DNA from 2 places in the Enterococcus gallinarum genome. Region 1 is predicted to be linked to the other one. Evidence: riboswitches for the same ligand, from Rfam matches in the RefSeq annotation. Region 1 holds a riboswitch; the other holds the start of a gene.
What was found. A riboswitch is a leader RNA that binds a small molecule or an ion and turns the genes downstream of it on or off. The one in region 1 is predicted to bind FMN.
Positions count from the first base shown of each region.

Region 2: it holds a riboswitch for FMN, as region 1 does, so the genes downstream of both, HED61_RS07835 (ECF transporter S component) here and ribD (bifunctional diaminohydroxyphosphoribosylaminopyrimidine deaminase/5-amino-6-(5-phosphoribosylamino)uracil reductase RibD) in region 1, are expected to answer to the same signal.

Region 1 covers NZ_CP050816.1:2,244,822-2,248,233, forward strand. The annotation lists gene ribA (GTP cyclohydrolase II) at 1-55, opposite strand, end outside; gene HED61_RS11150 (riboflavin synthase) at 48-668, opposite strand; gene ribD (bifunctional diaminohydroxyphosphoribosylaminopyrimidine deaminase/5-amino-6-(5-phosphoribosylamino)uracil reductase RibD) at 637-1,716, opposite strand; FMN riboswitch at 1,837-1,971, opposite strand; gene HED61_RS11160 (triphosphoribosyl-dephospho-CoA synthase) at 2,282-3,142, opposite strand; gene HED61_RS11165 (acyltransferase family protein) at 3,164-3,412, opposite strand, start outside.
Region 2 covers NZ_CP050816.1:1,581,867-1,585,278, forward strand. The annotation lists gene scpB (SMC-Scp complex subunit ScpB) at 1-388, shown strand, start outside; gene HED61_RS07830 (pseudouridine synthase) at 388-1,104, shown strand; FMN riboswitch at 1,186-1,310, shown strand; gene HED61_RS07835 (ECF transporter S component) at 1,465-2,058, shown strand; gene HED61_RS07840 (ferredoxin) at 2,100-2,315, opposite strand; gene HED61_RS07845 (helix-turn-helix domain-containing protein) at 2,351-3,334, shown strand; gene HED61_RS07850 (RecQ family ATP-dependent DNA helicase) at 3,328-3,412, shown strand, end outside.

The sequences.
Region 1 (3,412 bases):
TTAATTGCCCATTTCTTAAATAGTCTAGTGCTGTTTCGATTTTATTTTTACTCATAGGACATTTCCTTTCTTCCGCCACGGATCAGTTGATTGGCTTTGACATATTTTCCTGATAGATCTGTTTCAACATTCACTGCTTCACCGCGGTTAAGTCGCCCCAGATTGGTTTGATTTTTGGAATGAGGAATCAGTCCAACGGAGAAATAGCGCAGTGTGGTCTCGATAATCGTCAAACTAACCCCATTCAATGCGATAGAGCCCTGTGGAATGATCTCATTTCTCAGTTCGTCGGGATAAGCAAATGTCAGAATCAGCGCATTCTCCAACACACGCTTTTCTAGCAGCGTTGTCGTAGTATCTACATGACCTGCCACCAAGTGTCCTTCCAAGCGGCCGTTGAAAGCTAACGCTCGTTCCAAATTGACTTCGTCATTGATTTTTGCGGTCGAAAAGGTGGTTCGTTGATAAGTTTCCGGCATGATCTCGACAGTGAATTCTTGTTTGCCAGTCTTGATCGCTGTCAAACATACGCCATTGATCGCCATACTATCGCCAACCCGATAATCCGTTAACAATGCTTCAGAAGCATGACAAGTCAATGCAATGGTGCGACCACTAGGCACGATCCGTGTGATCTTACCCTTTTCTTGAATGAGTCCGGTAAACATTTTCCTGCCTCCTTCCAACGATCCTTAACTCTTCTCCGACCGGTTCAACAGTGACTTCCGTTAGCGCAAACATCTGATTCACTTCTCGAGAACTAGCAAAACTCGCTGTTCCATTGCCGCCGATAAGTTTTGGCGAAAGATAGGTGATAACTTGGTCCCAATAACCATTCGCCAGAAAGGCATCATGAATGCTGCTTCCGCCTTCAACATAAACCGATTGAATCTTGCGTCGATACAATTCTTTCATGACAAACGAGAGAGTCAGTGAAGGCGTGGTAATGATTTTCACGTGATTTGAGAAAACAGTTTGGACTTTTTTCGTAGTAAAGACCAGTACAGGACTACTGGTATCCTCAAAAAGAGTTAGTTGCTGTTTCAAGGTTTCTCCTTTACGATCTAGGACCACTCGATAAGTCGGAAAGGCAGCCTCTGTCCGCAAAGTAGGATTATCGATTAAGGCAGTGCGGCTCCCTATCAAAATAGCCTGATAGTCTGAACGTTCCTGACGAACCCGGCGCAATGCAGCTTCACCGGTTATCCTTGTTCGCTGACCAGCTAAAGCGATTTTTCCATCGAGTGTGGTTGCTTGCTTTAAAGCCACAAAAGGACGTTGCTCTTCGTGATACGTATTATAGTGGCGATTGATTTCACGTACCTCCTTTTCTAAAACACCTGTGATCACTGCTATTCCTTGTGATTCTAAAAACGCTTTGCCCTTGCCAGATACCAACGGATTGGGATCCAATTGACCAATTACCACTTTTTTGATGCCGCTTTGTAGAATAGCAGTTGTACAAGGTGGCTGTTTTCCGTAATGGTGGCAAGGCTCAAGGGTCACATAAATGGTTGAATCAATTAGTTTTTCGGGGGAACTACATGAATCGATGGCGTTCTTTTCCGCATGTGGCTGGCCATAAGCCATGTGGCTGCCTACAGCAATTATTTCCTCATCTTTCACAATGACAGCACCGACTAAAGGGTTCGTGAAGGTTTGTCCTTTGCCTTTTAGTGCTTCGGATATGGCGCGCTTCATATACGTTTCATGCATAAACATTCCTCCTTTCTTTAAATAAAAAGACCTCGTGCATAAGTACACGAGGTCTTGATTAGACAAACTCAAAGAAACGATGACCAAAAGGATAGACTCCTCCCGTCAATATTCTTGTAAGTTTTTCTTCTCCCATCCAGACTTTAACTGTCGGTTCCAGAGTTTCACTGGATCAACCGCACGAATGCGGGTCACGGACTTCAAGCATTGCTTGTCACCGTCGGTCGGGAATCACACCCTGCCCCGAAGAAACATATTCAATTCACGTTAGATACTACTATTTTTTAATTCAGGTGTCAAACCCCTCTTCTATCCTTTTTAAATAACAATTAAAACAAATGTTTAAGTCCAACATTCGCCGTTATCTGAGAAGACTTTAAAAAGTTTTTTTAGAATTTAGCGACCTCCAAGCAAACAATTAAAAGAGGTTTTTCGGATAAATTATTTCTCTTTTTATATTTTATTTATTTCGATTGAATAACACGTTTTTTGAACAGATAAAAAAAGACTTTTAAAGAGTTTAAGAAACAATCTCTTTAAAAGTCTTGTGAATGGAATAAATATGTTATTTTGCTGTAGTGAAATAAAGTTTCTGACTCGTTAAGTTTTTCAAAGAAAGCAGAAAGAAACTGGCAGCTAATAAATCGGCACTTCCGCCGGGTGAAACATTTTGCTGTTGACAATAGTTGTTCAATGCTTCAAAAGCGGCGCTAGGAATGGGCTGTTTATTGGCTTGCTTTGCCAACTGTTGAACATGGTTCAGCACTTGTTGATCGCTGCGATACAAAATACAAGTATCATCAAGAGTGGCCATGATCGCTAGGAGCATATGGAGTCTTTTTTCTGGTGAATTTTTTATTTGTCGTGACAAAAAATCAGATAATGCCACTTGAACATGAGGAAAACCTGCTGCTGCTTCCCCAAAAGCACCCGTATAACCATATTTTTGTTTGACTTTGTTTCCGTGACTTCCAGTAGCCGCAACTTGTATCCGACGATCTGGATAAGCGACCAGTTGTTGAATCTCTGTAAAAATCTTTGGTAAAAACAACTGACGATCACAGCTGTATTGGCTACTGATCACACTGATAAACAATCCCATTGCCCAAATGGCCCCTTTATGGGTATTGACTCCACCAGTAGCTGCAAACATGGCTGTTTCAGCACGGCGACCAATCTCAGCGATCGCTTCTCTGACGGCTTGGCTCGGTTTTTTTTGCCAAGAAGCCAGCGCCATTTCTTCAAAAAATGGTGTCAGCGTTTGTGCAGATAAGACAAATAGTTCGTGATTCATATCGCTATGTGAACCAGTTGTAAAACGATCGACTAAGCCTGGCTTGGGTGAGAGTTCCACTTCATCGATCAGCGCTTTTTCAACTAGTTTTGCCAGTTGATGACAGGTAGCGAAGGCAGATTGTTCTTCCATAAGATCCCCTCTTTTTATGAATTAATTACTAAATGGTCCTTTGATCCCTGACCAAATCACATGCAGAAGATAGCTTAATAAAAAGCTGCAGCTGGCAGTAGCTAAGTAGGCAACAAGAATCATGATTCCCGTTGGCAATTGTAATAGTGTATCTTTGAAACAAACTAGAATAACTTGAAATACAAATACATTGGCTAAATAGGTACGGTACGCATATACAGATAACCATTTGAATGCACGAAGCTGTGGTGCATTGTTCTTGATCATAGT
Region 2 (3,412 bases), 660 kb from region 1:
TTTGTCCACAAAGAAAGAAGTCGCACCGTTATTAAAGAAATACGCAGAATCGCCAATGGGCAACTCTCTTTCGCAAGCTGCGTTAGAGACATTGTCGATCATTGCCTACAAGCAACCGATCACACGAATCGAAGTAGAAGAGATTCGTGGGGTCCAGTCCAGCGGCTCCGTACAGAAATTAGTCGCAAAACGATTGATCGAGGAAAAAGGCCGTGTTGATGGACCAGGTCGAGCAATTTTATATGGAACCACTGAATACTTCATGGATTACTTTGGCTTGAAATCATTAGCCGAATTACCTGATATTCAAGCAATGGAAGACGAACTCGAAGAAGATGGACCAGTGGATCTTTTTTATGATCGTTACAAACAAGAAGGAGACTCATAATGGAACGTTTGCAAAAAGTAATCGCACATGCTGGAATCACTTCTCGCAGAAAAGCAGAAGAGTTGATTGTGGCAGGTCGTGTCAGTGTCAATGGTCAAATTGTTAAGGAACTAGGAGTACAGGTGAGTGCCAAAGATCGCGTGGAAGTTGACGGTGTCCCAATTGAACAAGAATCGCCCGTCTACTATATGCTCTATAAACCACGTGGCGTAATCTCAGCAGTAACTGACGATAAAAAAAGGAAAGTTGTTTTAGACTTTTTTACTGAAGTTCCAGAACGTCTCTACCCAATCGGACGGTTGGATTATGATACTTCAGGTTTATTATTGCTGACCAATGACGGCGATCTTTCACAAAAACTGATGCATCCAAAACATGAAGTGGATAAAGTCTATGTGGCAAAAGTGAAAGGAATCGCTGATAAAAAACAACTATTGCCCTTGTCTAGAGGAATTCGGATCGAAGGCAAGAAAACCGCACCTGCTCGCTTTGAGATTTTGTCGACAGACGCTGCTACTCAAACAAGTATCGTCCAATTGACGATTCATGAAGGCCGTAATCATCAAGTGAAAAATATGCTTAAAGCAGTTGGTTTACCGGTCCAAAAATTGAAACGGGAAATGTATGGTTCGTTGACATTAGCTGGGTTGCGCCCTGGAGAGTATCGGGAGTTGACGAAAAAAGAAGTCAATGAATTAAAAAACCAAGTGAAATAACCAGTACACAGCAAAAGATGCTTAAAAAATTTGTCAATCGAGAATTTTTGTGTATAATGAAACATGTATTATAAATAAAAGGTTCGTCTTCAGGGGCAGGGTGCAATTCCCGACCGGTGGTGATAGTCCACGACCTACTTCTTTTGAAGTAGCTGAATCGGTGAAATTCCGATACCGACAGTAAAGTCTGGATAAAGAAGATAGAGCGTATTTGATTTGCCTATGGTTTTTCAAATGCCCTCTTTTTCCCTGTGGAAAAGAGGGCATTTTTTACTTTGTCTGGCGCCGACAAGTAAGGAATCAAGGAAATTTAATAGGTTCGTTTGAAGAGGAATCCTGAACTTAGGAGGATTTGTATTAATGAACAACAAAACAAGAAAAATGGTAACAATAGCAATGTGTGCAGCAATGGGAACAGTCTTACAGTTTATTGCGTTTCCCATCATCCCGGCGTTTAGCTTTTTGAAAATCGATTTTAGCGATATTCCAGTAATGATCGTCATGTTTTTATTCGGTCCTTTTGCTGGCGTGGCAACCGCGTTTCTACGTTCTCTCTTACACTTGTTTCTATCTGGTTTTTCACCAGCAGATCTCGTGGGAGACACGGCAAGTTTCTTGGCATCCTGTGTCTTTACTTTGCCAATGTACTACTTTTTCCGTAAAGGGATCCATGCGAAAAATAAATTCGTGGGAGTGGTCACAGGAATCCTCGCATTAACTGCTTTTATGAGTATTGCCAATCTATATGTCATCACACCATTGTACCTGCGCTTCTTTGGTGTTACAGCAGATCAATTCCTTGGCATGTCATTAGCGCGTTATGTCAGCATCGGTATTATTCCTTTTAACTTGATCAAAGGAGTTATCGTCAGTGGGGTCTTCTTGATCCTTCATGCGAAGTTGTTGCCTTGGTTGGCTCGTAAACAACCGCAACATTCACCAGTTGGAAAATAATAAAAAAGATCGTGTGTTGCTTTTGAGCAAACGCGATCTTTTTATTTTTCTAACAGTATCGCCCGAGTAGGACACTTTTTATATGCAGCTAAGACTTTTTCTTGCTGATCTTCTATGATAAACTGTTGCCGAGCGGCTGGTTCTTGAGCAAATAAGACGATACCATCTTCATCATAATCAAAAATATCAGGGGCACAGACCGCGCATAGTCCACAAGCGATACAGCGCTCAGGAATGATTTTGCAGCGTTGAGACATGGAATTGTTTCCTTTCTGGAGGTAAGTATAGACATATGGATGCTTTTATTTTAGCGTTGTTTCATCATTCTGACAAGTTGCGTCCGTCAACCATTTATCAAATACTTTACGGCAAACGAACGAGTTCAGTATTGAGTTATGCTTTTTTTTATGATCGCTTAGGTTACTTTCAAGCAATGCCGAATCTTGAAGAGGATGAATTTAATAAAAGAATCACGGCGCTGATTGCTGCCAAACAACTTGTAGCAGATGAAAAAGGGTTTCTCCAGACAGTTGCACCTGCAACGCTTACTGAAGTAGAGACACTCTGCCGTCATTTAAATTATTTTCAATTCGGTCGCCGGGGGGAACAGATGTGGCGCTTGGTACAGCTGCTTGTTCAAGCGGCTGCTTTTCAAGAAATCAGTAATCGATATATTCCTGTGGAGAACACTCCTATGTTCACAGAACCGGTTCGGCAGCTGATTCGGCAGCATCCAAAATTGAAGCAGGCGTTGTTTACTGAGCTTTGGACAGTCTTCGAGCAGATTCCGGGAGAATTTGCCGACTTTTTGGCAGGGACGTTGACAGGACCTGAGCAAATTGGTCAGACTTTTTTTCAGCTGTTACCAGATAACTACCAAAAAATGCCTTGGAATCAGTTTTTTCCAGCGGCAGCGATCCACTGCTTTTTATCAGTGGCAAAGAAGCAATCTCCTCTTTTAGCAGCAGGGTTAAACCCGTTTTATCAAGAAAACCTCAACCAAAGCATGCTGAAGACCCGTCGCTTATTTCTCAGCGGGAAGTCGATTGAGGAAATCATGGCACTTAGACAGATCAAGCGAGGAACAGTCAACGATCACTTGATCGAATGGGCGATCATCGATGATCAGTTTCCTTATCACTATTTTGCCACAAAGCAGCAGTTCCCTCCATTGTCATGGAAATTGCCTTATCACATTCTTCAAAAAGAAGTGCCGCTGGATTTTTTAAGTATCCGAATCAATCAAATTGCACAAAAGCGAGGGATCCTATGTTAGAACAGGCGCTCAAACACTATTTTGGTCATTCCCATTTTCGGACAGGTCAAAAAGAAGTGATCCAATCGGTTCTGAATC